DNA from 3 places in the Bradyrhizobium sp. OAE829 genome. Region 2 is predicted to be linked to each of the others. Evidence: predicted binding sites of a transcription regulator. Region 2 holds the regulator's gene; each other region holds the start of a gene.

Region 1 (10,541 bases), 840 kb from region 2:
CATTGGTTGCGTAGATCGACGTGCCGTTGAGGTTGTTGGTGCCGTTCGCGTTGGTCGAATTGGGATCACCGGCGCGCCGTGGCGGCTGGCCGACGCTGTAGATATTCTCCTGGAATATCGCCCCGAGCTTGACCTCGTGCCCGTCGGCCGGGCGCACCGTCAGCTTGCCGATACCGCTGTTGAGACGGTTTCCGGTATTGGCGACCTCATAGCCGGTGCCGTCCTTGTAGTTCTCCTGCGTGCTGTAGGTGCCGCCGGCAAACACATCGACGTTCGGGTTGACGTGAACGCCGCCGAAGATCGAACCGAGCGCACGGCCGTAATTGGTTCCGAGGATCGTCTTGGCATCCACGCCCCAGCGCTCGCCCGGGCGCACCACGTCTTCGATGTCCTTGGTGCGGAACGAGGCCACGCCACCGATCGCGCCCGAGCCGTAGATGTTCGCGGTCGGGCCGCGCACGATGTCGATTCCGGCGATCAGTTCGGGATTGAGGAAGAACGAGCCGTTCGCGAAATGGCCGGTACGCTGATAATTCTGCCGGGCACCGTCGACCACCACGGCGACACGGCCGAAATCCTGCAGGCCGCGAATGTTGATTGCGGTGGACGGTTCATCGCCGCGATTCTGCACCCAGACGCCGGGGATGTTGTAGAGGAGATCGCCGACCGTAGAGGCCTGACGCCCCTGGATCTGTTCCAGCGTCACGACGCTGACCGGCGCCAGCGCGTCGATCGCGCGCTCTTCGGTCTTCGATGCTGCGACCGTGATGGTATCGAGCGACTGCACGGGTGCGCGGCCGACCTGCGCATACGCATTCAACACCGGCGCGGCTGCCTGCTCGGCTTGCGGCTTGACGGGTCTGCGCTTGGCCTGTTTTTTCCGCTCCGACGGACGACCGGTCTCCTGCGTGTCCGCGGTCTGCGCAACCGCGGCGTCGCCCATCAGCAACGCAAATGACACCACCGACGCGCCCAAAAAAAGAGCGCGCGGATACCTAGCCCCGTCAGCCATAACAACCCCAACCTGTTATCTATTTCTCGGGTCTGGCTGGCGGGCGCTGCGCGACGTGCGAGCTGCTTGCTGGCTACCACTTTTCGAACGCAGGCCCCCCGGCCCGCATTCTGTCATAATTGGTTAAGCGGTGGCGTCGGAGCGGTCAATGACCGCAGGGCGCACTTTATATCTATTGTAAATTGCCGCGGTTGGATTGCGCTTCGGCCCAACTATACAAGGTTGGATCATAAGAACTTCTTTGGGGCACAACAGAATTAGATGGCCGCACCTTCCGGAGACAAACTCGCAGACGCCACCGGGAAAGCAGGGACTCCCCCTGTTGCCGCACGATCGGTTGTCATGAGCGGCAACCGGCTCGACAGCCGCGAGCTGTTTGCAACCGAACGCGAGATCATCATTGCGCACGGCGAAGACAATTACCGCTTGCGGCTGACGTCGCAAAACAAGCTGATCCTGACCAAGTGATCCCTGATGGCAATCTGTCGCACACTCGCTCTGCTCGCCACCACCTGCGCCTTCGCCATTGGCGGCGCGGCGCTGGCCGCGGGCATTACGGTGCATGACGCGCGCAACCGCGACGTCACGATCTCGGACCCGGCGCGGATCGTTTCGATCGGCGGCGCCATCACCGAGATCCTCTACGCGCTGGGCTTCGAGGACCGGCTGGCCGGTGTCGATGCGACCAGCCTCTATCCGACGTCGGCGCTGCGCGACAAACCAAATGTCGGCTATATGCGCCAGCTCTCGGCCGAGGGCGTGCTCGGGCTCAACCCTTCGCTGGTGCTTGCCGTGCAGGGATCGGGGCCGAAGGAAACCATGGACGTGCTGGAGGCGGCGAAGGTGCCGCTGGTGCTGGTGCCCGAAACCTTTTCCGAACAGGGCCTGCTCGACAAGATCAAGCTGGTCGGCCACGCCATGGGCGCCGACGCGCGCGCCGAATGCCTCACCGCGGCGGTATCCGGCGACCTGGCGCAACTGCGCGACCTGCGCGCCAAAGTGACAAAACCCGTGCGCGTGATGTTCGTGATGTCGCTGCTCAACGGCCGCGCCATGGCGGCGGGCCAGAACACCGCGGCGAATGAAATCATCGCGCTGGCCGGCGGCGTCAACGCGATCGACAGCTATGAGGGCTACAAGATCATCAATGACGAGGCGATCGTCGCGGCGAGGCCCGACGTGGTGCTCTCGATCGAGCGCAGCAAGGGCTCGCTAGAAGCCGAAGCCGTCTTTGTCCATCCGGCCTTCGCGATGACGCCTGTGGTGGCGAACAAGGCCTTCATTGCAATGGAAGGCCTCTATCTGCTTGGCTTCGGTCCGCGCACCGCGGCCGCCGCGCGCGATCTCTCGGTCAAGCTCTATCCGGCGCTGGCGCCACAGGCGGAAAGATTCACGCCGGCCGCGCTGACGGCAAATTGCCGGCAATGACCGCCGTGGCCGAGGCGGAGAGCGCGAAGCGCCGCAGCGGCTCCGCGCTGCGGCCCGCCGCCACGCTGACGCTGGTCGGGTTGTTGCTGGCGCTGGCCGGTGCGGCACTGATCGCGCTGACTATGGGCGCTGCGGGAATTCCGCTGTCGCGGCTTCCGGCAGCGCTCGGTCTGTGGAGCGATGCATCGCCGCATCCGCTGGCGGCGCGCGATCAGCTCGTGCTGTGGTCGATCCGGATTCCGCGGATCGCGGCGGCGGCGATGGTCGGCGGCCTGCTCGCCGCGTCCGGCACCATCATGCAGGGGCTGTTCCGCAATCCGCTGGCCGATCCCGCCCTCGTCGGCGTCTCCAGCGGCGGCGCGTTTGCGGCGGCCAGCGCCATCGTGTTCACCAACAGCCATCTCGGCGAAAACCTGCACTTCATGCAGAACCAGTTGCTGCCGCTCGCCGCCTTCTTCGGCTCGCTGGCCACCACCATAATGCTCTACGGCATTGCCAGCCGTTCGGGACGGACCTCGATTGCGATATTCCTGCTGGCGGGGCTGGCGATCGCAGCCATCGCCAATGCCGGCATCGGGCTCCTGGTGTTCGTCGCCGACGACCGCCAGCTGCGCGACATCACCTTCTGGCTGCTGGGATCGCTGAGCGGCTCGACCTGGCCCAAGGTCGCCACGCTGGCGCCGGTGCTGCTGTTCGCGCTGATCGCCTGCCTGTGGATCGGCCGTGGGCTCGACGTGCTCGTGCTCGGCGAGGCCGAGGCGTTTCACAGCGGCTTCGACGTCGAGCGGCTGAAGCGGATTTCGATCGTGCTGGTGTCGGCGATGACCGGCGTCGCGGTCTCGATCTGCGGCGTCGTCGGATTTGTCGGCATCGTGGTTCCGCATCTGCTGCGGCTGGTGATCGGACCCGCCCACCGGCTGCTGCTGCCCGCCTCGGTATTATCAGGCGCGATCCTGCTGGTCGGGGCCGATACGCTGGCGCGCACCATCGTTGCGCCTGCCGAATTGCCGATCGGCATCCTGACCGCGGCGATCGGCGCGCCGTTCTTCCTCGCCATGCTGCTGCGCCAGCGCGGGCTGGTCGGGCTATGAACCCGATCCTCGAAGCACGGTCGGTGTCGCTGCGGATCGGCGACGCGACCCTGGTCGACGCCATCGATCTTCGCGTCGCTGCCGGCGAGATGGTCGCGATCGTCGGGCCCAACGGCGCGGGTAAATCAACGCTGCTGCGGATGCTGTCCGGCGATCTCCGGCCGACCCGCGGCCATGTCGAACTCAAAGGGCGCGGCATCGACGCCTACAGACCGCGCCAATTGGCCCAGCATCGCGCCATGCTGTCACAGCACGTCAACGTCACCTTCCCGTTCACGGTCGAAGAGATCGTCGCGATGGGCACCGGCGACAACAGCCGCGCCGCCACGCAAAGGCTGGTCGAGACGGCGCTGCACGAGGTCGGGCTGGAGCGCTTCAGCCACCGGCAATTGCCGACCTTGTCCGGCGGCGAACAGCAGCGCGCGCATTTTGCCCGCGTGCTGGTGCAACTCGCCTGCGGCGAGGCGCAGCACGGGCCGGGCCTGCTGCTGCTGGATGAGCCGACTTCGAGCCTCGACATGCGCCACCAGATCGACCTGGTGGAAACCGCCAAGCTGCGCGCGCGGGGCGGCACCGCCGTGATCGCGGTGCTGCACGATCTCAACCTCGCGATGCGTTTCGCCGACCGGATCGTGCTCTTGCACCGCGGCAGGCTGGCGATCGACGGCGGCCGCACCGACGCCATCACGGCCGAAACCATCCGCCGCATCTTCGAAGTGGACGTCACGGTCGAATATACCGACCATGGCGTGCCGTTCCTGCTGCCGCAGACCATGCGGCCGGTCGCGACCCGGTAGCCGCCCACAACGCGCCGGCGGCGTAAGGCCGCAACTTTATCCAACAGCATCACCGGCGTTTCATAAAACTGTCAGGCGGCTGTTACACGCTCCCCGGAGAACACGGCATCGCTTCTCACAGGAGATACTACCATGCGCATGTCACTGCTCTGTTCCGTCGCCTCGGTCTTTCTGGCTACAGGTGCCGCGTTTGCGCAAGGCGAAGGCGAGTTTCCCGCCACGCTGAAGGGCCACGCCATCCTCCCCGCCCAATCCTTTGTCGAGGCCCCCGCCGACGCGCCTGATGATCTCAAGACATCAGGCAAATACACCACCGGCCGCCGCGTGGATGCCGTCGGCAGCGTGATGGGAAAATCCTATGAGCGCCCGACCGGCGTCGCGCTGCCCTTCAAGGGCCAGCCGCTGCAGGGCCATTCCGGCATCAAGGTGATGGCGGACGGCTCGTTCTGGGTGCTCACCGACAACGGCATGGGCTCGCGCTATAACTCGGCCGACTCGATGCTGTATCTGAACCGCCACAAGATCGACTGGGCGACCGGCAAGGTCGACCGCCAGGAAACCGTCTTCCTGCATGATCCCGACAAGAAGGTGCCGTTCCGCATCGTCCACGAAGCCACCGCCAAGCGCTATCTCACCGGCGCCGACTTCGACACCGAAGGTTTCCAGATCATCGGCGACACTTTCTGGATCGGCGATGAATTCGGTCCCTACATCCTCAAAGCCGACAAGACCGGAAAAGTGCTCGCCGTGTTCGACACCACCGCCGACGGCAAGCCGGTGCGTTCGCCCGACCATTGGTCGGTGCAGTCGCCGGGCGCGCCAGGAGCCAGCTACACCACCGTCAACCTGCGCCGCTCCAAGGGTTATGAAGGCTTTGGCGGATCGAAGGACGGCAAGTTCCTCTATGGCCTGCTGGAAGGCCCGCTGTGGGACGCCGAGAAAAAGGATGTTGAAAAGGTCGACGGCAAGGAAGCCGCGCGGATCCTCGAGTTCGACGTCGCGGCGGAAAAATTCACCGGGCGCTACTGGCACTATGTGTTCGAGGCCAACGGCCACGCGATCGGCGACTTCAACATGATCGACGCCTCCTCCGGCCTGATCATCGAGCGCGACAATGGCGAAGGCACCGTGGACAAGGCATGCCCGCAAGGCACCCGCGGCGAAAACTGCTTCCCGGATCTGGCCAAGTTCAAACGCGTCTACAAGGTCGAGCTTAACGACGCCAACGCCGGCAAGCCGATGCGCAAGATCGCCTATATCGACCTGATGAAGATCAAGGATCCCGACAAGAAGGCAAAGAAGCCGCTCAATGACGGCGTGCTGACGTTCCCGTTCTTCACCATCGAGAACGTCGACCGCGTCGACGACACCCACATCATCGTCGGCAACGACAACAACCTGCCGTTCTCCTCGAGCCGCGATCCGAACAAGGCCGACGACAACGAGTTCGTGCTGCTGGAAGTGGGTGAGTTCTTGAAGGCGAAGTGAGACGTTACTCCTCCCTCTCCCCGTCCTTCACGGGGTCGAGACGAGCGAAGCTCGCTCTTAGAGGGGCGGGGTGAGGGCTCTCTCGACACAGTTAGTGTTAAAGGTTGGACCTGTACCCCCTCACCCAGATCACATCTGCGATGTGAACCGACCTCTCCCCGCAAGCGGGGCGAGGTTGGGAAGCAAGCCCTACTCCTTCCTTGTCCGGTAATCTCCGAACGTCGCGTCGCGCTGGTCGAGCTGTGATTTCACGCTTCCACCGTCGCGGCGGAATGTCGACATGTAGTTGCGGGAAGCCTCCGTCGTGAACGCCAGCGCCTGGATTTCGGTGCCGGCGCGCATCGCGGCGCGGGCGCCCATGATCTCCATCGCGCGGTGCACCGAGCGCTTGTTGAGCTGCTGCAGTTCAATCGGCACTTTGGCGGCGCGCTCGGCGAAATCCAGCGTCCGCGCATCTAATTCTTCGAGCGGAAACGACCGCGTCGCAAACCCCCATTCGGCGGCCTCGCGGCCGGACATCGCGTCCCCGGTCAGCATCAGTTCCATGGCGCGGCGCATGCCGACCAGCCAGGGGTGATACTGCATGTCGGGCGGCGACATCAGCCGCACCGGAGGATAACCGATCTGCGCGTCGTCGGCGACGTAGACGATATCGCAGGCCGTCGCCAGCTCCGTGCCGCCGGCAAGGCAATAGCCGTGCACCTGCGCCACCACGGGCTTTGCAAGATCCCAGATCCCGAACCAGCCCTCGACGACGTGCCGCGACCATTGGCCGGGGCCTGCGGCCGAGTGAAAGGGCTGGTCGACGCGGTTATCCGCCGACAGATCGTAGCCGGCGGAAAAACAGGGACCAGCGCCGCGCAGAATCGAGATCGAGATGTCAGGATCGCGATCGGCCTGCTCCAGCACCTCGAACACTTCCGCCCGCAGGCGGTTGTTCAGCGCGTTGCGCTTCTCGGGACGATTGAGCGTGACGCGCCGGACCCGCGGCCGGGGATCATCGACGAGAATGTGTTCGTAGGGCATTGGCGGCTTCTCCCTGTTCGCGGGACCTGTTGGGCGGTCTCGGCATCTTCATGCCATCAGAGAGGAAGTCATAGACCGCGGCAAGGCCGCGGGATGCAGGTCTGCCCTCGCGGCTATTGCTCACTTTCCTTCATGCCCGGCCTTGTGCCGGGCATCCACGGCTTGCTTATTTCTCACCAAAGAAAGACGTGGATGGCCGGGACATAGGCGAGCGGAAGCGACGCCGTCCTTCAGACGGCTACGCCGGCCATGACGGGCTAGCCCGCCGGAATCATCACCACGCCCTTGTCCTTGGGCCAGCGCACGCGCCACGCAAAGCCGATGTCGCGGACTTCGCCGGCCTTGGCCTCGAACGCCCATTCAAGAACGCCGCGCTTGTCGCGGAGGTTGGTCGTGGTCGGCGGCGTCGAGGACGACAGCATTTCGACCTGGATGTCCTCGTTCTCGCTGACCGGCAATTGATCCTCGATCGCGACTTTGATCGAGAAGTCGTGGCCGTTGCGGATGGTGGTCTTGAACGAACGCTCATCGGTCTTCGACGTCGTCACGATCAGGCCGGCCGAACCCTCGTTGCGCTTGATTGTCGTGCGCTCGATCTTGATCTTGTCGTCGGCGCCGAAGCCGAGACGGACGGTTTCGTCCTTGCCGGCAGCGGCCATCTGGCCGCGGCCGACGAACACGCCGTCGCGGTAGATCGAGACCCGACCGGGCAGCAATGGCGCGTCCTCGGTCTGCTTGAAGCTGGCTTCAAGGAATGCGGTCGGGTCCAGCACCGGCACGGCGCGAACCGCGAGGTCCGGCGCGATGATCGCGGAGGCCACGCGCAGGCTTTTTGCGCCCTCGCTGGCGCCGAGGCTGACGCGGCCGGGAATTTTGAAGGTGACCTGGAAGCCGTCGACTTCTGCCGTGGCTTGTTGCTCCTCGGCTACCCTGCTACGTGCCTCCTGCGTCATCGGCGCCGGCGCCGCGCGAACCAATGGTTTGGCGGCATCCATGCCACCGCTGATGGATGCGGCAGCCCGTGGCGGCGGCGGATACTGCACGATCAGCGAGTTCAAATCCGGCGCCTTGCCGCCGCGCGCGGTGCGCACGGTGGAAACGGCGAGCGCGACATTCGACCAGTCCTCACCGGTGTTCTGGGTGATCTCGGCGCGGCGCACCAGTTCGAGCGCGGGCTTGCGGTCTTTGGCGCCGGTGTCGAGGCGGGCGTCGTACAGCGGCGTCCAGCGCGCGTTACGCACCGCATAGGTCACCCGCAACGTGGCCTTGGTCGCGGCGGCCGCGGCGAGTTCGATCCGGACCTCGAGCTTGTTCGGCGGCTTCTGCGCCCGGTCGGCTTCCAGCCGCGCAATCTCGCGGTCAAGCTCGCGCTGCTTGCGTTCGGCGTCGCGGATCGCGCTGTCGGCGGTGGCGACCTCCTCGGCCACGGCGGCAAAGGCCGCGCGCCATTCGGCGATCGGGCGCGCCTCGCCCTTGTCGCCGATCCCGGCCGGCGAGGCTTCGGCAAACCGCTCGGCGAATTTGCGCCGCGCCGCGGCTGAATTGATCGCGCCCTGCAGATCGGCGCGCTGGTCCTTCAGCGCCTCGATGCGCTTGTCCAGTTCGGGCAGATTGACCGGCGGCGCCGCGCGCGGCGGCTTGGCGTCGATGGCGCCAATGGTGAGTTTCGCGCCCGCCTCGCCTTCGACTCGCAACGACGACGGATCCAGCGTCAGCGGAAAATCCTTCAGCACGGCCGAGTGGTCGCCGGCCGGAAGATCGAGGGTGATGACCCGGGTGATGCTGGCGCCGTCGGGATAGACGGTGACGGCATCGACAGCCGAACTGGCAGATACATCGGCCGCCCGCGCCGGAGCTGCGGCCAACGCCGCAACCACGACGAGGCTGGTCGTCACAAGATACTTGGCTAGAAACTGCATTGGATTCCCTCTCCGAAAGGCCGCTTGCTGAACAGCGACGCAAAAATCCCACCACCCCTGGTGATGAGACGTTGCGAGCGAGGAACTGGTTCGATTGGGGTTTCGGTGAGGCTTATGCGAGGCGGCACCGCGGCGGGTGGCACAGATTGGCAGAGGCGAAGCTATCGGCCGGATATTTTACGCTCCCTGGAGGGGTTTGAGACGAGCAAAGGTCGCTCGGACCCCCACGGGGAATATTATACTTGGCAAACCCAATCTAATGAACGCTGCTTTTCGACAGCAGGTTAAGGACCAAGACGCCCGCAACGATCAGGCCCATTCCCGCGAAACCCGCAAGGTCAGGGCGTTGGCCGTAGAGCACCCACGCGGCCATCGCGACAAGCAGAATCCCGCCGCCGGCCCAGACCGCATAGGCGGTGCCGACAGGAATCCGATCGAGGACTTGGGACAGGAAGAAAAACGCGGCAGCGTAGCCCAACACAGTAAGAATTGAGGGGCCTAGCCGGCTGAATCCCTCCGACGCTTTCATTGCGCTGGTGCCGATGACCTCGCCGATAATAGCAAGAGTAAGGATAGCATACGCGGGCATGAGAACCTCCTTGGTGTGGAGGTATTTAATGATCAGAACTCCGTGGCCTCGTCACGCTCACTTTCCGGTGACTGATCTGGTCCCAGAAGCTTGTGACGAATTTTCTCCGCCTCGCTCATTACGAGCATCCGCTCGCTTGTGCGTCCCGCCGTTGCTTGCTCGCGTCGCAGCTCCATCTAGCGCGGAAACGAGGGCACCACCCGACTAGAGCCGCGCCGGTTAGGACGCCCGCCAAGTGGAGATTGAGGGTTCCCCCAATCCACCTGGCCCGCGCTCTTTCCAAGAGAGGACGAGAAAATACCTCTTAAAACACCAGCGCCTTGGCCTGCTTCACCTGCGGCAACGCCTGCACCTTGGCGAGCACGTCGGCCGGAATTTCACCGTCGATTTCGACCAGCGCGATGGCGTCGCCGCCTTGCTTGACGCGGCCGAGATGGAAGGTCGCGATGTTGATCTTGGCGTCGCCGAGCAAACCGGCAAAGCTGCCGATGAAGCCGGGCTTGTCCTCATTGGTGACGTAGATCATCGACTTGCCGAACTCGGCATCGACGCGGATGCCCTTGATATCGACCAGTCGCGGCTTGCCGTCGTGATAGACGGTGCCCGACACCGAACGCTCCTGGCGCTCGGTGACGACGGTCACGGTGATCAGGCTTTCGTAATCGCTCTGCGCCGCGCGCACGATCTCGTCGACCACCATGCCGCGCTCCTTGGCGACAACAGGCGCCGAGACCACGTTGACGTCGCCCAGCATCGGCCGCAGCAGGCCGGACAGCACCGCCGAGGTGATCGCCTTGATCTTCATTTCGGCGACATGACCCTCATAGGTGATCTGCACCTGGAGGATGCCGCTCTCGGTGAGCTGGCCCGCGAACGAGCCGAGCTTCTCGGCCAATTCAATGAACGGCTTCAGCTTCGGCGCCTCTTCGGCGGTGATCGAAGGGAAATTGACCGCGTTGGAGATCGCGCCGGTCAAAAGATAATCCGACATCTGCTCGGCGACCTGCAGCGCGACGTTCTCCTGCGCTTCGGTGGTGGAGGCGCCGAGATGCGGCGTGCAGATCACGTTGGGATGGCCGAACAGCACGTTCGAGGTAGCGGGTTCCTCGATGAAGACGTCGAAGGCGGCGCCCGCGACATGCTTGGAATTCAGGGCATCGACCAGCGCCTGCTCGTCGACCAGGCCGCCGC
Region 2 (10,541 bases):
GCGGCTTCTCGGCCTTTGCCGGCTGCCTGGCGCTGGCCGTGATCGTGATCCCCGTGGTGGTCCGCACCACCGAGGACATGCTCGGCCTGGTGCCCAATCCGCTGCGCGAAGCGGCGTCCGCCCTCGGCCTGCCGCGCTCGCTGGTGATCAAGCGCATCGCCTATCGCGCCGCGCGAAGCGGCCTCATCACCGGCGTGCTGCTCGCCACCGCCCGTGTCGCCGGCGAAACCGCGCCGCTGCTGTTCACCGCGCTGTCGAACCAGTTCTTCAGCCTGGACCTCACCAAGACGATGGCGAACCTGCCGGTCACCATCAACAACTTCGTGCAGAGCCCCTACGAATACTGGAAGCAGCTCGCCTGGAGCGGGGCGCTGCTCATCACCCTGACCGTACTCGCCCTGAATATTGGCGCGCGCATCCTTGGCGCCGAGAGGACCGCAAAATGAACGATCTTTCCGTATCCGTGAGTGCTGCGAACGGACCTGTTCCGCAGGTCGCCTTGCCCGACGCGCCGCCGAAAGTGACCGCGCGCGGCCTGAACTTCTACTATGGCGAGCACCATGCGCTGAAGAACATCAACCTCACGCTCGGCACCCACCGCGTCACCGCCTTCATCGGGCCGTCCGGCTGCGGCAAGTCCACGCTGCTGCGGATCTTCAACCGGATGTACGACCTCTATCCGGGCCAGAAGGCGACCGGGCAATTGATGCTCGACCAGACCAACATCCTCGACCCCAAGCTTGATCTCAATCTGCTGCGCGCCCGGGTCGGCATGGTGTTCCAGAAGCCGACGCCGTTTCCGATGACGATCTACGAAAACATCGCCTTCGGCATCCGCCTTTATGAGAAGATCTCGAAATCCGAGATGGACGGCCGCGTCGAAAAGGCGTTGCGTGGCGGTGCGCTGTGGAACGAGGTCAAGGACAAGCTGAATGCGTCGGGCCTCAGCCTGTCCGGCGGCCAGCAGCAGCGGCTCTGCATCGCGCGCACCGTGGCGGTGCGCCCTGAAGTGATCCTGTTCGACGAGCCCTGCTCGGCGCTGGACCCGATTTCGACCGCCAAGGTCGAGGAACTGATCCAGGAATTGTCGGAGGACTACACCATCGCCATCGTGACCCATAACATGCAGCAGGCGGCGCGCGTCTCGGACAAGACCGCCTTCATGTATCTCGGTGAACTGGTCGAGTTCGACGACACCAACAAGATTTTCACCTCGCCGAGCGATCGACGCACCCAGGATTACATTACCGGCCGGTTCGGCTAAGCGCACATCGCGAGGAGAAGACAATGGCTTCAGAACATACCGCGAAGGCGTTCGACAGCGATCTTCAGGAATTGACCCGTCTGGTCGCCGAAATGGGCGGCCTTGCCGAACGCATGATCACCGAATCCGTCGATGCCTTGATCCGGCGCGATGTCGCGCTCGGAAAACGCGTCGTCGCCTCCGACGTCGAGATCGACCGCCTGCAGCACCTCATCGAGGAACGCGCGGTGCTGACGATTGCCCGCCGCCAGCCGATGGCCATCGACCTGCGCGAGATCGTCGGTGCCATGCGGGTGGCCACCGATCTGGAGCGGATCGGCGACCTCGCCAAGAACATGGGCAAGCGCGTCGCGGCGCTGGAGAACGATTTCCAGCCGCTGAAATTGATCCGCGGTCTCGAACACATGACCGATCTGGTGCAGTCGCAGGTCAAGTCCGTGCTCGACGCCTACGCGTCGCACGACCTGCCGGCGGCGATGGCGGTCTGGAAGGGCGACGAGGAAGTCGACGCCATCTGCACCTCGCTGTTCCGCGAGCTCCTGACCTACATGATGGAAGATCCGCGCAACATCTCGTTTTGCATCCATCTGATGTTCTGCGCCAAGAACATCGAACGGATCGGCGACCATGCCACCAACATCGCCGAGACCGTGTTCTACATGATCGAAGGCCAGCAGATCCTCGACAAGCGCCCGAAGGGCGACATGACCAATTTCGCCACCACGGTGCCAGGAAACTAGAAGCGAAACTAGAAGCGGAACTGGAAGCGGAAGACGTTCGCGTAACAAACCGCGTCAAAATCGGATATCAAGAGGCTGACATAGATGAACGCACGCATTCTGGTGGTTGAAGACGAGGAAGCGCTCACCACGCTTTTGCGCTACAACCTCGATGCCGAAGGCTATGAGGTCGAAACCGTCGCCCGCGGTGACGACGCCGATACGAGGCTGAAGGAGCGGGTGCCCGACCTGATCGTGCTGGACTGGATGCTGCCGGGCCTGTCCGGCATCGAACTGTGCCGCCGCTTGCGGGCGCGGCCGGAGACCAAGGCGCTGCCGATCATCATGCTGACCGCGCGCGGCGAGGAAAGCGAGCGGGTGCGGGGGCTGGCGACCGGCGCCGACGACTACATCGTAAAACCCTTTTCGGTGCCGGAGCTGCTGGCGCGGGTGAAGGGCCTGTTGCGGCGGGCGAGCCCGGAGCGGCTGGCCACCGTGCTGACCTATGGCGATATCGAACTCGACCGCGAGAAGCGCCGCGTCGCGCGCTCGGGCCGTCCGATCGATCTCGGCCCGACCGAATATCGCCTGCTGGAGTTTTTCCTGGAACATCCCGGCCGCGTGTTCAGCCGCGAGCAACTGCTCGACAGCGTCTGGGGCCGCGACATCTATATCGACGAACGTACCGTCGACGTCCATATCGGCCGCCTGCGCAAACTGCTCAACCCCGGCCGCGAACAGGACCCGATCCGCACCGTGCGCGGCGCCGGCTACGCGCTGGATGATCGGTTCGCGAAGGTGGAGTAGCCAATACTCTATCGTCGTCCCTGCGAACGCAGGGATCCATAACCACCGATCTCATTTTTTGAAATGAGCTGGAGCTCCAGCCAGGCATAACCACGAACCCCTGTGGTTATGGGTCCCGGCGTTCGCCGGGACGACAGCGATGTTTTCCGCGTAGCTTCCGCGCAGCCCTTACCTTGTCGGCTTCGGTGCCGGGCGGCGGCGATCGGAGGCCGGCTGATAGGCGATGCGCGAGTGATGTGCGCAATAGGGCAGGCTGGTGAGCGCCTTGCCGCCGCAGAAAAAGAATTCCGAGCTGGAGGGATCGCCGATCGGCCAGTGGCAGGTGGCCTCGTTCAGTTCGAGCAGCGTCAGCCGCTGGCTCATCGGCACCACATTGTCGTAGGCGACCGGATCCGGCTCCATCTCCACCTCGAAGGCGTGGGCCAGCGCGGTATTGCCGCGCGACACCGGGCGCGCCACCCGCATCATCTGCTGGGCGGGGCGCGCCTTGCGCTGACGCGGCGCGGCCGAGGAGGGGCTCTTGGCACGGCCGGAAAGACCCAGCCGATGCACTTTGCCGATCACTGCATTTCGCGTCACATTCCCGAGTTCCGCGGCGATCTGGCTGGCGGAAAGTCCGCCCTCCCAGAGCTTTTTAAGCTGCTCGACGCGCTCGTCGGACCAGGTCAATACCGTCATCGCATTCTTCCCTTCGCACAGAGCCGGCCAAACCGGGGGCAGCGCTGGCGATGCCAATTCTCAAAAATCCCAGCGGGCAGAATCCCTTAGCCCTCGCCGGGCGCAAAAAAGCCGCCCGAACGTTTACGCCTTACAAAATGGACTCTAGGGGTCAGTACTTCCGCACGAGATGTCGTACCCGACAGCCCAGACGCTACAATATGGCGGGACTCTGGCGCAAGAGTCCGCGTCCGTGCGTCCACATGTTCCGGTATTTATGCATTGTAATTGGAGTTTTCCACGGCACCGGAATGCTACGGATTGCTTTATCCTGCACTGCAGGAAAGCCCTTTTTAGGCGTGTTGACACGGTCCAAAGCCAGCATAGAATGCCTGTCACGTGCCGCCCCGAAAAGGCGGCACGTTTTGTTTTCGCAAGACCGGCTGTGCCGCGTTCGCACCAATGCACGCTATGTGGCCGGTCTCTAACCGTCAGTGATGGCCATGACCAACAGCGCCCCGTCGCATCTGCTTCCCGTATTCGCGAGAGTCGATCTCGGTTTCGAACGCGGCGAAGGCGCGTGGCTGATCTCAACGTCCGGCGAGCGCTATCTCGACTTCACCTCGGGCGTGGCGGTGAATGCGCTTGGCCACTGCCATCCGCATCTGGTCGCAGCCTTGCAGGAGCAGGCCACCAGGCTCTGGCACATGTCGAACCTGTTCCGGAGCCCGGACGGCGACAAGCTTGCAGCAAGGCTGTGCGAGCAGAGCTTTGCCGATCTGGTGTTCTTCTGTAATTCCGGCGCGGAAGCGATGGAATGCGCGATCAAGGTCGCGCGCCGCTATCACGCCGCCAAGGGCCATCCCGAGCGCTATCGCATCGTCACCTTCGAGGGCGCGTTCCACGGCCGCACGCTGGGCACGCTGGCGGCGACCGGCTCGGCCAAATATCTGGAAGGCTTTGGTCCGCCGCTGGATGGCTTCGACCAGGTCGCGCATGGCGATCTCGAAGCGGTCAAGAAGGCGATCGGGCCGCAGACCGCCGCGATCCTGATCGAGCCGGTGCAGGGCGAGGGCGGTGTCCGCAGCGCGCCGCATGCGTTCTTCAAGGCGCTCCGCCAATTGTGCGACGACAAGGGCCTGCTGCTGATTTTCGACGAGGTGCAGACCGGCATGGGCCGCACCGGCGATCTGTTTGCCTATAAGCGCATCGGCGTCACCCCCGACATCATGTCGCTGGCAAAAGCGCTCGGCGGCGGTTTTCCGATCGGCGCCTGTCTCGCCACGGCAGAGGCGGCGTCCGGCATGACGCCGGGCTCGCACGGCTCGACCTTCGGCGGCAACCCGCTGGCGATCGCCTCCGCCAACGCGGTGCTCGACGTGATGCTGAAGCCCGGCTTCTTCGAGCACGTGCAGAAGGTGTCGCTGCTCTTGAAACAGAAGCTCGCCTCCGTGGTCGATCGCTATCCTTCCGTGCTGGCAGAAGTGCGCGGCGAAGGGCTGCTGATCGGCGTCAAGGCCGTCGTGCCCTCGGGCGATCTCGTTGCCGCGCTGCGCGACCAGAAGCTGCTGACGGTCGGCGCCGGCGACAATGTCGTGCGCTTCCTCGCGCCCCTGATCGTTTCCGAATCCGAAATCGAGCAATCCGTCCAAAGCCTCGAACGCGCCTGCATCGCGCTGTCGGGCGACAAGAAGAAGGCGGCGGGGTGATGAGCAAGTCCCTACGTCACTTCCTCGATATCAGCGAGCTGCCGCCGAAGGAATTGCGCAACATGCTGGACCTGAGCGTCGCCATGAAGGCGAAGCTGAAGGCGCATGAGAAGAACAGGAAGCCGCTCGAGGGCAAGACGCTGGCGATGATCTTCGAACGGCCGTCGACCCGCACCCGGGTCTCGTTCGACGTCGGCATGCGCCAGCTCGGGGGCGAGGCCATCATGCTGACCGGCGCGGAAATGCAGCTCGGGCGCGGCGAGACCATCGCCGATACCGCGCGCGTGCTGTCGCGTTACGTCGATGCGATCATGATCCGCATCCTCAATCACGATGCGCTGCTGGAGCTTGCCGCCAACGCCACCGTGCCCGTCATCAACGGGCTCACCCGGCGCTCGCATCCCTGCCAGGTGATGGCTGACCTGATGACGTTCGAGGAGCATCGCGGCTCGATCGAGGGCCGCACCGTGGCCTGGACCGGCGATGACAACAACGTCTTGGCGTCATGGGCGCACGCCGCGGAGCGCTTGAAGTTCAAACTGAACGTGGCGACCCCGCCGCAACTCGCGCCGAACAAGGCGATGAAGGACTGGATCAAGGCGACGCAGGCGCCGATCGTGCTCGGCAACGACCCGGAAGCCGCCGTCGCCGGCGCCGACTGCGTCGTGACCGATACCTGGGTGTCGATGGGCGACAAGGATGGCGAGCATCGCCACAACGTGCTCAAGCCCTACCAGGTCAACGCCCAGCTGATGTCGCTGGCCAAGCCCGACGCGCTGTTCATGCACTGCCTGCCCGCCCATCGCGGTGAGGAGGTCACCGACGAGGTGATCGACGGCCCGCAATCGGTGGTGTTCGACGAAGCCGAAAACCGCCTGCATGCGCAAAAGGGCATTCTGGCCTGGTGTTTTAACGAAGTGGCGTAGGTCAAAATAATTGTCGTCCCGGACAAGCGAAGCGCGATCCGGGACCCATACGCCGCGGCCCAAATGATTTGAAGGCAGTGGTTGACGCCTTGCCTTACTCAGAACTCCCTGTGGTTATGGGTCCCGGCCTTCGCCGGGACGACAATGACCCCCTTTCGATTCATCCCTTCCGACCCCAGATAAAGCGCCATGACTCAATCCCCCGACATCAAAATCACGACTGAGGCGCCGATCCGTGCGCCATCGGCGGTTCCCATTGACGATGCGGCGCTGCCGTTCGAGGTCAATGCGCTCGACCTGCGCGGACGGCTGACCCGGCTCGGCCCCGCGCTCGACGACATCCTGACCAAGCACGATTACCCGGCCCCGGTCTGCAAGCTGCTCGGCGAGGCCATTGTGCTGGCGACGCTGCTCGGCTCGTCGCTGAAGTTCGACGGCCGCTTCATCCTGCAGACCCAGACCGACGGCCCGGTGTCGTTCCTGATCGTGGATTTCCAACTGCCGGATCGGCTGCGCGCCTATGCGCGCTTCGATGCGACGCGGCTGAAGGAAGGACAGGATTCCGGCGCGCTGCTCGGCAACGGCCATCTGGCGATGACCATCGACCAGGGCGCGGACATGAGTCGCTATCAGGGCCTGGTGGCGCTGGAGGGCGGCAATCTCGAAGACGCCGCGCACGAATATTTCCTGCGCTCCGAACAGATCCCGACCCGGGTGCGGCTTGCAGTCGGCGAGGAATGGCGCGGCAGCGGCGATGGTCCGAAACACCGCTGGCGCGCCGGCGGCATGCTACTGCAATTCCTGCCCCAGGCGCCGGAGCGGGCACGGCAGGCCGACCTCGATCCCGGCGATGCGCCGGAAGGCGCCGTGACGCATGCGGTGGCCGAAGACGACGCCTGGGTCGAAGGCCAGTCGCTGATCTCGACCGTCGAGGATGTCGAACTGCTCGATTCGGATCTGTCGGGCGAGCGCTTGTTGTACCGCCTGTTCCACGAACGCGGCGTGCGCGTGTTCACGCCGTTAGCCCTGCGCGCGCAATGCTCCTGCTCGCGCGACGCGGTGTCATCGATGCTGAAAAGCTTCCAGCCGCAGGACCGCGCGGAAATGGTCAAGGACGGCAAGGTGGTGGTGACCTGCGAGTTCTGCTCGTCGGTCTATGAGTTCACGCCTGATGAAGCGGGCGTGGAATAGTGCTCTTGTCATTCCGGGGCGCGCGTAGCGCGAGCCCGGAATCCATCAGGCCGCATACGCTGTCGCTCCATGGATTCCGGGTTCACGCTTCGCGTGCCCCGGAATGACGGATGGAGAGTGCGACAAAACAACCCGACGGGCAAATCACTTCCGTTTTTCGGAAGGTGTGTCAAGTCCCGGAACAGAAAATATTTCTGTTTACCAGAACTGCAAATCAGGTGCATATGTTTGGCCATCCCGTCCTACTCAGAAGGGCGTCGGCCGTCGTCACGGACGTTGGGCGGGTTGCGGTGGACGCTGGTTTACGCCTCGACGACGGCGTGGATTAAGCGTACGGCAAAACCGTGTGGTCCTGGCGCCCGTTGCAGGCGTCAAGCTGTCGGAGAAGCGCAAGCGGGAACGGCAGCGACGGAGTCAACCAAGAACTCGTCTCCGGGGAGATCACGGCATAAGCCGTAAAGCCATTGCGCAGGGAAGGCCGGGTGTTCTCCGCTGCCCTGTATGCTCGTGTGCACTTTGTTTTGTGCAATCCGCACGCGAGACCGCGGGTGCAGCGCGCACCCGGTCTTCCCTGCGCCCTCAGTTTGAGAGGGCAAGGAAATTTCTGGCAAAGCTCGGGCGCAATGCGTCGCGAGATCGCGAACACGCATTCAGTTGTCATCGCCCGGCTTGACCGGGCGACCCAGTATTCCAGAGACAGCAGTGATTGAACCGAGAAGCCGCGGCGTACTGGATCGCCGCATGCGCGGGGATGACAGTGGAATGTGGGGCCGCACGTTCGCCGGGACGACGTGCGGTGAGACAAGCGCCCCTAATTCAACACCCGCTTGTTATCCGGGCTATCAAGCGAAAATGTCGGCACGTCGATCTCGAATTTCTCGCCGCTTTCGTTGACCATCTGATAGCGCCCGGTCATGAAGCCGGACGCGGTGGGGAGCGGTACGCCGGAGGTGTATTCGAAGCGTTCGCCGGGGGCCAGCACCGGCTGCTCGCCGACCACGCCTTCGCCGCGGACTTCCTGCTTGCGGCCGGTGGCGTCGGTGATGATCCAGTGCCGCGTCCGCAGCTGCACCGTCTCGTTGCCGGAATTGGTGATGACGATCGTGTAAGACCAGAAATACTGACCCTTATCGACCGACGAGCGCTCCGGCATGAAGTTCGGTTCGACGGTGACTTCGATCAGACGGGTGACGGCGCGGTACATGATGAAAAGCTTCCAGAATCCTGTGGCGCAGCATAGCGAAGAAAGCCGGTGGAACCAATCACCGGGCGGCCGGCGCGGGCGGGCTGTTGAGCTATTCCATCCTCGTTTCAACATAGTTTCGCCCTAAGGCGCACCCGCGCGGTTCCGACCCCCGTATCTGGCTTGTATTGCGTGCTTGCGGGCCGATATTATCCTTACGGCCGTGCAATTTGCTTGGATTCGCTGCCAAAACGGTGCCCGATGTCGTCCATTGCCGATCAGATTGCCGGACCGTCCGCGAGTGACGCGGCGGCCGCCTCCGCGCCGGCGATCACGCTGCCCGCGGCCGGCGAGCGCGAATTGCGGCTCGATCTGTTTCGCGGGCTGGCGCTGTGGCTGATCTTCATCGATCATTTGCCGCCGAACATCCTGACCTGGTTCACGATCCGCAATTACGGCTTTTCCGACGCCACCGAGATCTTCATTTTCATCTCCGGCTATACCGCGGCGTTCGTGTATGGCCGCGCCATGCTGGAATCCGGCTTCGTGATCGCCACCGCCCGCATCATGCGGCGGGTCTGGCAGATCTACGTGGCGCACGTGTTCCTGTTCACGATCTTCCTGGCGGAAATTTCCTACGTCGCCACCAACTTCAACAACCCGCTGTATTCGGAAGAAATGGGGATCATGGATTTTCTCAAGCAGCCGGATGTCACGATCATCCAGGCCTTGCTGCTGAGATTCCGCCCCGTCAACATGGATGTGCTGCCGCTCTATATCGTGCTGATGCTGTTCCTGCCCATCATCCTGTGGCTGATGAAGTGGCGGCCCGACGTCTCGCTGGGGCTGTCGGTGGCGCTCTACGCGGCGACCTGGCAGTTCGATCTGTACCTGTCGGCCTATCCGAACGGCACCTGGTTCTTCAATCCGTTCGCGTGGCAATTGCTGTTTACGTTCGGCGCCTGGTGCGCGCTCGGCGGCGCGGTGCGGATGTCGGCGATACTCTCCTCGCCGATCACAATGTGGATCTGCTTTGCCTATCTGCTGGCCGCCTTCTTCGTCACGCTGACCTGGCATCTTCCGCAGTTGAATTTCTTGATGCCGAAGCGGCTCGAACAGTGGATGTACCCGATCAGCAAGACCGATCTGGATGTGCTGCGCTTCGCGCATTTCCTGGCGCTGGCGGCGATCACCGTGCGCTTCCTGCGCAAGGATTGGCCGGGGTTGAAATCGCCCTGGCTGCGACCATTGATCCTGTGCGGGCAGCATTCGCTTGAGATATTCTGCCTCGGCGTCTTCCTCGCCTTTGCGGGGCATTTCGTGCTGGCCGAAATCTCCGGTGGAGCGGGCCTGCACTTCCTGATCAGCGTCGTCGGAATCCTCATCATGTCCGGCATGGCGTGGGTCATTTCGTGGTACAAGAATTCCGCCGACAAGAATGCGAAGAAAAAGGGCGCTGTTGGCAACGCCGATATGGCGGGAGGGGGCTGATGAAGTCCAACCCGATGATGATCCTGGGGCTGACCTTGATTGCCGGCTTGCTGGCCGTGGCCCCCGTGCGCGCCGAGGAGGCCCCCGCCAATTGCGAGGTTCCGGCGTATCTGCTGACGTCCGAGAGCAAGCTGCCCAAGGTCGAGACGGCCATTGCCGGCGACCGCCGGCTGGAAATTCTGGTGGTGGGCAGCCGGTCGTCGAGCATCCCGTCGTCCGAAGCCAGCGCCTATCCCGGCCGGCTGCAGGCGATGTTGAAGGAGGCGCTGCCGAAGGTCGCCGTGAACGTATCCGTAGAACTACAGGTCAAGAAGACGGCCGAAGAGGTCGCTGGCGGACTTGTTAAGCTGGTCGAGCTAAAGAAGCCTACTTTGGTTATCTGGCAGACCGGCACCTACGATGCTATTCGATCGATCGATCCCGATGATTTCCGCGCCGGTGTCGAAGATGGCGTTGCTGCGTTGCAGAAGGCAGGGGTCGACGTGATCCTGATGAATCTGCAATACAGCCCGCGTACTGAAACGATGATTTCCGCGCCGCCCTACCTGGATAATATGCGTGTGGTGGCGCAGCAGCACGACATTCCCTTGTTCG
Region 3 (10,541 bases), 3.4 Mb from region 2:
GAGCGTCTCGAGGCCGAGCGTGGAGAAACGATTGCTCAGCATCGCCAGAACGGACTCCAGGCGGCTTGCGTCGAGCCGGCCTGTTAACGTCATGTGGAATCGAAACTCTTCCATCACGTAGGGATAGCCCCAGCGGTCGAGATGGGCGCGCTGCGCCGATGTCAGGCGGGAAGGGTTGCGGCGCGCACGGTCCGCTTCGGTGAGCGGCGCGCGGAACGCATCGAATTCGCTGACGCAATCGGCCGCAAGGCGGATCAGTTCCGCCGGTGGATCAGCCGGGATCACGGCGATGAAGCCACTGATCGAACCGACCACCAGCCTGATGACCGGAATCGCCCGGGGCGTTGCGGCGAAGGCGGCACACGCCGCGAGGAGTTCGGCTTCCGTCCTGCCTTGTGCCAGCGAGAAAGGCGCCTTCAGCGTGGCGTGAAAGCCGTATTTGCGGGGATCGGCCGTCAGGTCGCGCCAATCCGGCGCGACGCTGGCGACGTCTTCCGGAAACGGCAGGTCTTCGCCGCTATAGGCGTCATAGCCAAGCATTCGCGCGCCGAAGCGATTGAGGTCGCTGGCCTGCGGCAGGGCGTAGTAGATCGCGTAACGGGGGTAATTCGACATCGGTGCAGACTAAAGCGTTTTCGAGCGAAGTGGAGCCCGGTTCGCGTGAAGAAAACGCGTCAAGACAAAAGACTCGGCAGCGTCAGGCGGCCGCAACCGTCTTGCGCGGCGCCGTTGAGGGACTGCGCAGACGGTTGGCTTCTGTCAGATGCACCAGCCGTCCCGCGGCCATGACGGCGACGACACGCGGCCGCAACGGCACCTTGTCATCAACGAAGATGATGTCGGCACGCTGGCCGGCGGCGAGAACGCCGCGATCGGTGAGGCCGGCGGCACGGGCTGGGGCTGACGATATCAGCTGCCAGGCCTCGGCCAGCGGCAGCACGCCATCGGCAGCAAGGCGGAACGCTGCCAAGAGCTGCGCCGGATAATAGTAGTCCGACGCCAGCACCGAACACAGACCCTTGGCGATCATGTCGGACGCCTTGGTCCAGCCGGTATGGCTGCCGCCGCGGACGACATTGGGCGCGCCGAACACGATGAAGTCGCCGGCCTCTGCCGCCTCGCGCGCGGTTTCCTCATTGACCGGAAACTCGGCGATACCGACGCCCTGCGCCCGAAACGCCTTCCGCATCTCGGGGCTTTCGTCGTCATGCGACAGCATGCGCACACTGGCGTCACGCGCCGCTTTCGCGAGCCGGGCGATCGAGGCGGGCACCTCGTGTGCGCGGCCAACGACGCTCGCCACCAGCAAATCGAACGCCTCGTTCGAAAGCCCGGTGCGTTCGACCATGCGGCTGCGCTTTTGCGGCTTGTCGAGGTTGGCGACCGTCCCATCCATGTGGTCGTTGAACGCGAACAAATCGATGCGCCCGTCCGACAGCCATTCGATGATCTCGGCTTCGGCGTCGAGATTGTAGGTCTCGTGGCGCAGATGGAAGCGGGTGTCGGCCGAAAGCTGCGGCCGCATCGACTCGATCGCTTCCAGCAGCCGCCTTGCGTTGTCGCCGGAGCGCAGGCCCGGCTCCCACGACCAGGTCGTGCCATGATAGACCGTGGTGATGCCGTTGCTGATCGCCTGCCGGTCGCTGTCGACCAGCGCCACGTCGATCGGGAAGTCGACGCCTGGGCGCGGCATCATCTGCCGTTCGAACGCATCGCCATGAAGGTCGACGATCCCCGGCAACACCAGCAAGCCGCCGGCGTCGATACCCAGCGAAGCGCGGCCCTGGTCGGCGCCGATGGCGCTGATGTCACGGCCTGCGATCCGCAGCGAGGTCTCGTGGATTTCGTGGCCAAGCAGGGCCCGGCCGCCTTCGATGAAAACGTCAGTCACGATGCTGCACCCTGATGCCTGATCTGCGCGCGGACGGAGCCCGCGCCTGCTTCGTATTTTGCGAGAAAATCCTCGACCGTGAGCTTGCGGAAATCGGGCAGGGCACAGCGCAGCGTCTCATGGTCCCAATTCCACCAGGCGAGCTCGGCGAGCCGGCCGGCGACCTCTTCCGAAAACCGCCGCTTGATCGGCCGCGCCGGATTGCCGCCGACGATGGTGTAGGCCGGAACGTCCTTGGTCACGATCGCGCCGGCGGCGACCACCGCGCCGGTGCCGACGTTGCGGCCGGGCAGGATGATCGCGCCATGCCCGATCCAGACGTCATGGCCGATGTGGATGTGGTGCGCGCGCCGCCATTCGAAGAACTCGGCGTCGTCGCTCTCGCCGGGAAAATAGGCGCTGGCCCGGTAGGTGAAGTGCGCCTGCGTCGCGCGGTGCATCGGATGATTGCCCGGATTGATCCTGGTCATCGCCGCGATCGAGCAGAATTTGCCGATGGAAGTGTAGGTGATCTGGGCGTCGTTGACGACGTAGGAATAGTCGTCCATCGACACTTCATGCAGGATCGTGCGCGCGCCGACTTCGCAATAGGCACCGAGCCGGGTGTCGTGCAATTTCGCCGTGGGATCGACGGTCGGGTCGACTGAAAGCATTTTGCCGGCCATACGGGCGTCTCTCCGCGACAAAGATGGTGTCACGATGGCACCTCATCAACGGGCATGATGACATCTTCGTGACGGTTGCATGACGGTTGTTGCGTGGGCGACGAGGGTGTGGACGACGCCGCACCGCAGCGTGATTGTCACACAACTGTAAAGTCCAATCGCTAGCGATGATCCACGAGTGGGATTCTGGAGCATTGCATGCTGGTGGTGGAAGGTTTGACGTGCCGTTTCGGCACAAAAGCCGCGGTAGATGATGCGTCATTCTCAATCGCGCCCGGCAGCTTCGTCGGCGTGATCGGCCGCTCCGGCGCCGGCAAGTCGACGCTGCTGCGGATGATCAACCGTCTGGCTGAGCCTTCCGAAGGCCGCATCCTGTTCGAAGGCGTCGACGTCACCGCGCTGCGCGGCAAGGATTTGCGGCAGTGGCGCGCCCGCTCGGCGATGATCTTTCAGCAGTTCAATCTGGTCGGCCGGCTCGATGTGCTGACAAATGTGCTGATGGGGCGGCTCGCCGAAATCCCCTCCTGGCGTTCGCTGACGCAAACCTGGCCGGAACGGGACAAGGCGCTGGCGATGTCGGCGCTCGAGCAGTTCGACATGGCGTCGCTTGCAGCCCAGCGCGCCGACCAGCTCTCCGGAGGTCAACAGCAGCGGGTCGCGATCGCGCGAGCGCTGGTGCAGGAGCCGGATATCATTCTTGCCGACGAGCCGATCGCTTCGCTCGATCCACGCAACACGAGGATCGTGATGGATGCGCTGCTACGCATCAACAAGCATTTCGGCATCACCGTGATCTGCAATCTGCATTCGCTCGACCTGGCGCGAACCTATTGCGACCGCCTGATCGGCATGTCCGCGGGCCGCATCGTGTTCGACGGGGCGCCGGCGACGCTGACCGACCTCATCGCGCGCGAGCTTTACGATCTCGAAGCCAACGACGTCATGGGCGCGGCACCCGCTCATGCGCCTGGCGGTGCTGCCGTCCCCGAGCTGGGCACTGCGGCGGCGGCCTGAGCGTTTCTTCTGTAACGGGGCGGCCGCTTGCAAACCTGCAAACGGCCTAAAAAATGCGTAACACAACAAGAGGGCACACCATGATCAATCGTCGTATCGTTCTGGCCGGCGCAGCCGCGCTGGCGTTTTCGGCCTCCAGCGCTTCTGCGCAGGACTGGAAGGGCAAATATCCGGAATTGACCTTCGCCGTCGTGCCGGCGGAAAACGCCTCGGGCGTGACCGAGCGCTGGGCGCCTTTCGTCACCTATCTCTCCAAGGAGCTCGGCGTGAAGGTCACGCTGCGCATTGCCAACGATTACGCCGCCGTCATCGAAGGCCAGCGCTCCGGCAACATCCATATCGCCAGCTACGGGTCGGCGTCGTTCGCGCGCGCGCGGATGACCGGCGTCAAGACCGATGCGTTCGCCAACGACATCAATGCCGATGGCTCGACGGGTTACTACTCGGTCTTCTTCGTCAAGGCGTCGAGCCCGTACAAGAACATCGACCAGCTGAAGGGCAAGAATCTCGCTTTGGTCGATCCGAATTCGACGTCGGGCAACAACGTGCCGCGCTTCGAGCTCGACAAGCTGGGCATCTCCGATGCCGACACGTACTTTGGCAAGGTCGTGTTCAGCGGCAGCCATGAGAACGCCATACTGGCGCTCACGCAGGGCACCGTCGAGGTCGCCGCCAATCAATGGACCACCGACAACGACTCGACGCTGGCCCAGATGCTCACCAAGGGCATGCTGAAGAACGCCGACGGCACAGCGATGAAGAAGGAAGATTTCCGGATCGTCCATAAGTCCGCGCCCATTCTCAATGGGCCCTATGCCTATAATTCGGACCTTCCGGACGGCCTGAAGGCCGGCATCGCCAAGGCGTTCGCGGATGCACCGACCAAGGACAAGGCCGCGTTCGACCGTCTTTCCGACGGCCAGAAAAAGGCCTTCAACCCCGCCACGACAAAGGATTGGGACGGCATGATCGACCTGATCAAGTTCGTGGACAATCTTCGCAAGAAGAAGGCGTCCTGATCGATCGGCGGAGCGAGACCAGGCCGGGTCCATGCGACCCGGCCTTTTCCGTTCAGGACATAACCGGCACAGCAGCCTTTCATGACATCAGCCGTATCCATCCTTCCCGCCCAGCAACTCGCGGTGCTCAACGACGCTTATCGTGCGGCGGTGGCGCGCAAGCGGCTGCGGATGACGCTGGCAACGGCGGTATTCTTTGCGGTTCTCGTCATCGCCGCGATCGGCGCCGAGGTGAATCCGGTCACGTTCGTCAACAAGATCGGAAATTTCGCCAGCTACTTCGACCGCATCGGCACGCTGGAGAGCGGCGCGCGGGTCTGGTCCGATATCGGCGAGTGGTTCTGGGGCTGGAAAAAATGGCTGGCGCTGCTCGGCGAGACCGTCCTGATCAGTTATGTCGGTACCCTGGCCGGAGCGATCCTCGCTTTTGGGCTCAATTTTCTCGCCGCTGAAAATACCTCGCCGGCGCCGTGGCTGCGGTTTACGATTCGACGCCTGATGGAGTTCTGCCGTACCGTTCCGGACATCGTGTTCGCGCTGATCTTCGTGATTGCGTTCGGTCTCGGGCCGATGGCCGGGGTTATCGCCATCATGATCCATTCGGTTGGCGCGCTAGGAAAACTGTATTCCGAAATCGTCGAGAACATCGACATGAAGCCGGTCGAGGGGGTGCGATCGACCGGTGCGAGCTGGATATCGTGCATACGCTTTGCGGTCGTGCCGCAGGTCGCGGCGGGTTTTGCCAGCTACACGTTGCTGCGCTTTGAGATCAATGTGCGCGGCGCTTCGGTGATGGGTTTCGTCGGCGCCGGCGGCATTGGCCAGGAACTCGTCGTCGCCGTCAGGAAATTCTTTTATTCCGACGTCAGCGCGATCCTGCTGATGATCATTGTCACCGTGTTCCTGATCGATATCGGCACCGGATGGGCGCGCGGGCGGCTGTTCGGCAAGGAGGCACGGTCATGACACGGTTGCTGGCACCGGACTCCGGGGATTTGCGCGGCCGCTATCCCGAAGTCTTCGACCGGCCGGCTTCCTCCCGTCTCGCGATCCCCGCGATGCTGCTCGCTGCATTCGGGATCTTCGTGTTCGGGCTGGTCGAGCTGGAGTTTTCGCCGGCGCGGATGCTGGCCGGGTTGAGCCAGCTCGGCTGGATCACGATGATGATGATCCCGCCCGATCCCGGCGGTTCGCTCCCGGTCTATCTCGTTGCGCTCGGTGAAACCCTGTCGATCGCGATGCTGGGTACGACCCTTGCCGCGTTGCTCGCGCTGCCGGTCAGTCTGCTCGCTGCAAGGAATATCGTTCCGTCGGGTATCTTCCGCTTCCCGGTTCGACGCTTTCTCGATTCGATCCGCGGCGTCGACACGCTGATCTGGGCGCTGGTCTGGATCAACGTCGTCGGCCTCGGGCCCTTCGCCGGCGTGCTGGCGATTGCGGTGGCGGACTTTGGTGCGTTCGGCAAATTGTTCTCCGAAGCGATCGAGGCCGCCGACAAGAAGCAGGTCGAGGGCATCCGGGCCTCCGGCGGCAATGCGCTGCACGAAATACGGTTTGGGCTGATGCCGCAAGTGCTGCCCGTGATCGCAGGGCAGGTGCTCTATTTCATCGAGTCGAACACCCGCTCGGCGACCATCATCGGCATCGTCGGCGCCGGCGGCATTGGATTGCAGCTGGCCGAGCAGATCCGGGTGCTGGAATGGCAGAAGGTGTCGTTCCTGATCCTGATGATCCTGGTCGCGGTGGCCGCGATCGACTGGATTTCCAGCAAGCTGCGGTTTGCGATTATAGGCAAGCGCGCGGTGGCTTGATGGCGGTGCGTAGGGTGGGCAAAGGCGCTCTTGCGCCGTGCCCACCATTCTTGTCTCGGATGCTGAGAGGTGGGCACGCTTCGCTTTGCCCACCCTACAAGCTAACCGGTCAATCGCTCTCCACCAGGAACTCGACGCGTTCGGCGGCAAAGCGCGAGCGCTTGGTCACGATCGGCGTGCCGTCGGGATCGACGTCGGTGCTGTCGACCACCAACACCGGACGGCCCAGCGCAAGATCAAGCCGTGCGGCGTCGCTGGCGTCGGCTATGGCGGCAGTGATCCGGGTGGAAGACCTGCGGTAATCGCGGATGCCGTAATGTGCGACCAGCTTGGTCATCGAGCGCACGCTGGCGAAGACCTGTCCCGCGTCAGGGAAGCGCTCGGCGGAGAGCCATGAGGTGCTGACGCAGATTGGCGTCCGGTCGGCCAGCCGCAGCGCTTCGATCCGGACCAAGGGTGCGCCCGTCTTCAGTCCGAGTTCCCGCGCCAGTTCACGTGTAGCGACATCGTCGGACGCTTCGATCAACTGGCCACGCGGTTCGTGGCCGCCGGCGCCGACGATTTCGGAAAACCGCGTCCGCGAGCGCAGTGGATAGGCGAGGCGCTGGGTCTCGACATAAGTGCCGCTGCCGCGCTCGGCGCGCACCAGCCCGCGTTCGGCGAGCGTCGCCAGCGCCCGGCGCACGGTATGGCGGTTGACCCGATAGGTCTCGGCGATCTCCATCTCGCCCGGCAGCTTTTCACCCGCGGCGAAGCGGCCCTCGGCAATGCCGCGCTCGATCCCGTCGGCGACTTGCCGCCACAACGCCACACCGGTGGCCGCATCCTGCATGCTCATGGTGTGAATATATCCGGGACGGTCATCCGAAAAAACAACCCTGTTGTCACCAAACAGTCATGGCGTTTGATTATGAAGTTGTCTATTAGCATAGACAACTTGATTCCGGCAAGGTGGATATGACGGCAACCGAGAACGACAAGCAGGCGCAGCGCAAGGCAGTCATGGCGGTGCTGGCGCACTCCGATCCATCAGAGATATCCTGCCGTCTGGCAGCGATCACGCTGCCTGATCACGAAAATCTGCGCGAGCCGGAGAACGGCCTCGTGATGGTGCGCGGCCGTATCGGCGGCGACGGCTCCGCCTTCAACCTCGGCGAGGCCACGGTATCGCGTGCGGCGGTGCGGCTTTCGACCGGCGAAGTTGGCTTCGGCTACACGCTCGGCCGCGACCGGGAAAAAGCGCGGATGATCGCGCTGTGCGACGCCATGGTGCAGTCGGATGAGTTCGCCGGCCTCGTCGAGACAAAGGTGATCGCGCCGCTGCGCGCGGCAATGACCGCCACGCGGAACCGCAAGGCGGCGGAAGCCGCGGCGACGCGGGTCGATTTCTACACCTTGGTGCGGGGTGAGGGCTGATGACGACGGTTGCCGAACTGCCCGCAGGATTTGCCGACAAGGTGTTGTCGGCGCAATCGACCTTCCGCTCGGTGATGGATGCGATGGCGCGTCCCGGCAGCGTGCAGCGCATTGCGGCCGTCGCCGGCACGCCCGCCGCCATGATGCGCGGCACCGCGGCCATTGCGCTGACCCTGTTCGACCATGATACGCCGATCTGGCTCGACAGCCGGATGTCGGCAACGACGGACGTTGCCAAATGGCTCAAATTCCACACCAGCGCGCCTGTGATCGCGGATTCTTCGATCAGCAGCTTTGCCCTGATCGGCGGCCCCCGCGAGCTTCCGGCGCTCGATCGGTTTGCGTTCGGCAGCAATGAATACCCGGATCGTTCGACGACATTGATCCTGCAGGTCGACAGCCTGATGCAGGGGCCCGCCCTCGAACTGCGGGGCTCCGGCATCGACGGCACTGCGATCCTGCAGGCCGCGATCCAGCCGCACGATCTGTTCGAACGGCTCGCAGTCAACGTGGCGCTGTTTCCGCGCGGCATCGATGTCGTGCTGGTCCATGACGATGCGATTGTCGCGATACCGCGCACCACGCGGCTGGTCGCGAGGGGAGGCTAGTTATGTACGTTGCCGTCAAGGGAGGCGAACGCGCCATCGAGAACGCCCATCGGCTGCTGGCGCATGAGCGGCGCGGCGACCGTGACGTTCCCGAGGTCTCGCTGTCGCAGATCTCCGAGCAGTTGTCGCTCGGCGTCGACCGCGTCATGACCGAGGGCTCGCTGTACGATCGCGAGCTCGCGGCGCTCGCGATCAAGCAGGCGCGCGGCGACATGATCGAGGCGATCTTCCTGGTCCGCGCGTTCCGCGCCACCCTGCCGCGCTTCGGCGCCACCGAGCCGGTGGATACCGGCGCGATGCAGGTGCGGCGGCGGATTTCCTCGACCTTCAAGGACATTCCGGGCGGACAAATTCTCGGGCCGACGTTCGATTATACCCATCGTTTGCTGGACCCACAGCTTGCCGAGGGGTTTTCTCCGGAAACGCCGGAGATGAGCGAAGCCTCGCTCGCGGCGACGCCGCGCGTGACCGACATTCTTGGCCGGGACGGCCTGATCGAGCCGTCGCCGGCAGCGGATCCGGAGACGCCGGTCGGCGACCTCACGCGCGAGCCGCTCAGCTTCCCGGCGGACCGTGACCTGCGCCTGCAGAACCTGGCGCGCGCCGACGAAGGCTTTCTGCTGGCGCTTGGCTATTCCTCGCAGCGCGGTTACGGCCGCAACCATCCGTTTGCCGGCGAAATCCGCTTCGGCGAAGTCGAGATCGAATTCATGGCCGAGGACGTCGGCTTCGCCGTGCCGCTCGGCGAGATCGCGATGACCGAATGCCAGATGGTCAACCAGTTCAAGGGCTCGGCCACCGAAGCCCCGTGTTTTACGCGCGGCTATGGGCTGGCGTTCGGGCAGAGCGAGCGCAAAACCATGTCGATGGCGCTGGTCGACCGCACGCTGCGCGCCCGCGAACTCGGCGAGGAAGTGATCGCCCCGGCCCAGGACGAAGAGTTCGTGATGTCGCATTCGGACAATGTGCAGGCGACCGGCTTCGTCGAACATCTCAAGCTGCCGCATTACGTCGACTTCCAGTCCGAACTCGGCCTGCTGCGCAAATTGCGCAAGGAGTTCGCGGAAGCCACGGAAGCGCCGCCGATGCAGGAGGCCGCGGAATGAACGCGCCGACGTATAATTTCGCCTATCTGGACGAACAGACCAAGCGGATGATCCGCCGCGCGATCCTGAAAGCGATCGCGATCCCCGGCTATCAGGTGCCGTTTGCCAGCCGTGAGATGCCGATGCCCTATGGCTGGGGTACCGGCGGCGTGCAGGTGACGGCGGCGATCCTCGGTCCCGACGACGTGCTGAAGGTCATCGACCAGGGGTCTGACGACACCACCAACGCGATCTCGATCCGCAAATTCTTCGGCAAGACCGCCGGCGTTGCGACCACGACCGCAACCGCGGACGCCACCGTGATCCAGACAAGGCACCGGATTCCCGAAGCGCCGCTGCATGGCGGGCAGGTGTTGGTCTATCAGGTGCCGATCCCCGAGCCTCTGCGCTTCCTCGAGCCGCGCGAGACCGAGACCAGGCGCATGCATGCGCTCGGCGAGTACGGCCTGATGCATGTCAAGCTGTACGAAGACATCGCGCGCTTCGGGCATATTGCGACGTCCTATGCCTATCCGGTGAAGGTGAACGCGCGTTACGTGATGGACCCGTCGCCGACGCCGAAATTCGACAATCCCAAGATGGACAATTGCCCGGCGCTGCAATTGTTCGGGGCCGGGCGCGAGAAGCGGATCTACGCGATCCCGCCACATACCACCGTGGTCTCGCTCGATTTCGAGGATCATCCCTTCACGCGCTACCGGTTCGACGCGCCCTGTGCGCTGTGTGGGGCCGGAGATTCCTATCTCGATGAGATCGTCACCGACGACAAGGGCGGCCGGATGTTCGTCTGTTCCGATACCGATTATTGCGAGAGCCGCCAGTTGGCCGGGCATCGCGGCAGCGAAAGCGCGGCGCCGCACAAGGAGAGGGCGCATGGCTGAGCAAACCCTCGACGATCAACCACTGCTGGTCGCCGAAAACCTCGGCAAGACCTATGGCCGGCTGATCGCCTGCCGCGACGTGTCCTTTGCGCTCTATCCTGGCGAGGTGCTGGCTGTGGTCGGCGAGTCC

The links. Region 2 encodes PhoB, which activates phosphate uptake and scavenging genes when phosphate is short. Its sites were predicted from a motif close to TGTCATNNANCTGTCAT; they were not measured.
Region 1: a site for PhoB is predicted at 4,387-4,403, ahead of ABIE49_RS13765 (esterase-like activity of phytase family protein). Genes of this name have one in related genera too.
Region 3: a site for PhoB is predicted at 2,625-2,641, ahead of phnC (phosphonate ABC transporter ATP-binding protein). Genes of this name have one in related genera too.

The regions. Positions count from the first base shown of each region.
Region 1 covers NZ_JBEPOE010000001.1:2,825,227-2,835,767, forward strand. Annotated here, with positions in the region: gene ABIE49_RS13740 (TonB-dependent hemoglobin/transferrin/lactoferrin family receptor) at 1-1,012, opposite strand, end outside; gene ABIE49_RS13745 (hemin uptake protein HemP) at 1,274-1,480, shown strand; gene ABIE49_RS13750 (heme/hemin ABC transporter substrate-binding protein) at 1,487-2,440, shown strand; gene ABIE49_RS13755 (FecCD family ABC transporter permease) at 2,437-3,531, shown strand; gene ABIE49_RS13760 (heme ABC transporter ATP-binding protein) at 3,528-4,328, shown strand; gene ABIE49_RS13765 (esterase-like activity of phytase family protein) at 4,461-5,816, shown strand; gene ABIE49_RS13770 (enoyl-CoA hydratase-related protein) at 6,006-6,842, opposite strand; gene ABIE49_RS13775 (mucoidy inhibitor MuiA family protein) at 7,100-8,761, opposite strand; gene ABIE49_RS13780 (SMR family transporter) at 9,018-9,350, opposite strand; gene serA (phosphoglycerate dehydrogenase) at 9,655-10,541, opposite strand, start outside.
Region 2 covers NZ_JBEPOE010000001.1:3,662,692-3,673,232, reverse strand. Annotated here, with positions in the region: gene pstA (phosphate ABC transporter permease PstA) at 1-446, shown strand, start outside; gene pstB (phosphate ABC transporter ATP-binding protein PstB) at 443-1,264, shown strand; gene phoU (phosphate signaling complex protein PhoU) at 1,288-2,004, shown strand; gene phoB (phosphate regulon transcriptional regulator PhoB) at 2,089-2,790, shown strand; gene ABIE49_RS18000 (GcrA family cell cycle regulator) at 2,959-3,468, opposite strand; gene ABIE49_RS17995 (aspartate aminotransferase family protein) at 3,951-5,156, shown strand; gene argF (ornithine carbamoyltransferase) at 5,156-6,082, shown strand; gene ABIE49_RS17985 (Hsp33 family molecular chaperone) at 6,272-7,273, shown strand; gene apaG (Co2+/Mg2+ efflux facilitator ApaG/CorD) at 8,085-8,477, opposite strand; gene ABIE49_RS17975 (OpgC domain-containing protein) at 8,718-9,947, shown strand; gene ABIE49_RS17970 (SGNH/GDSL hydrolase family protein) at 9,947-10,541, shown strand, end outside.
Region 3 covers NZ_JBEPOE010000001.1:280,575-291,115, reverse strand. Annotated here, with positions in the region: gene ABIE49_RS01170 (DUF1045 domain-containing protein) at 1-615, opposite strand, end outside; gene ABIE49_RS01165 (alpha-D-ribose 1-methylphosphonate 5-triphosphate diphosphatase) at 698-1,891, opposite strand; gene ABIE49_RS01160 (transferase hexapeptide repeat family protein) at 1,888-2,556, opposite strand; gene phnC (phosphonate ABC transporter ATP-binding protein) at 2,755-3,570, shown strand; gene phnD (phosphonate ABC transporter substrate-binding protein) at 3,651-4,589, shown strand; gene phnE (phosphonate ABC transporter, permease protein PhnE) at 4,671-5,555, shown strand; gene phnE (phosphonate ABC transporter, permease protein PhnE) at 5,552-6,400, shown strand; gene phnF (phosphonate metabolism transcriptional regulator PhnF) at 6,510-7,238, opposite strand; gene phnG (phosphonate C-P lyase system protein PhnG) at 7,358-7,816, shown strand; gene phnH (phosphonate C-P lyase system protein PhnH) at 7,816-8,424, shown strand; gene ABIE49_RS01120 (carbon-phosphorus lyase complex subunit) at 8,427-9,530, shown strand; gene ABIE49_RS01115 (alpha-D-ribose 1-methylphosphonate 5-phosphate C-P-lyase PhnJ) at 9,527-10,411, shown strand; gene phnK (phosphonate C-P lyase system protein PhnK) at 10,404-10,541, shown strand, end outside.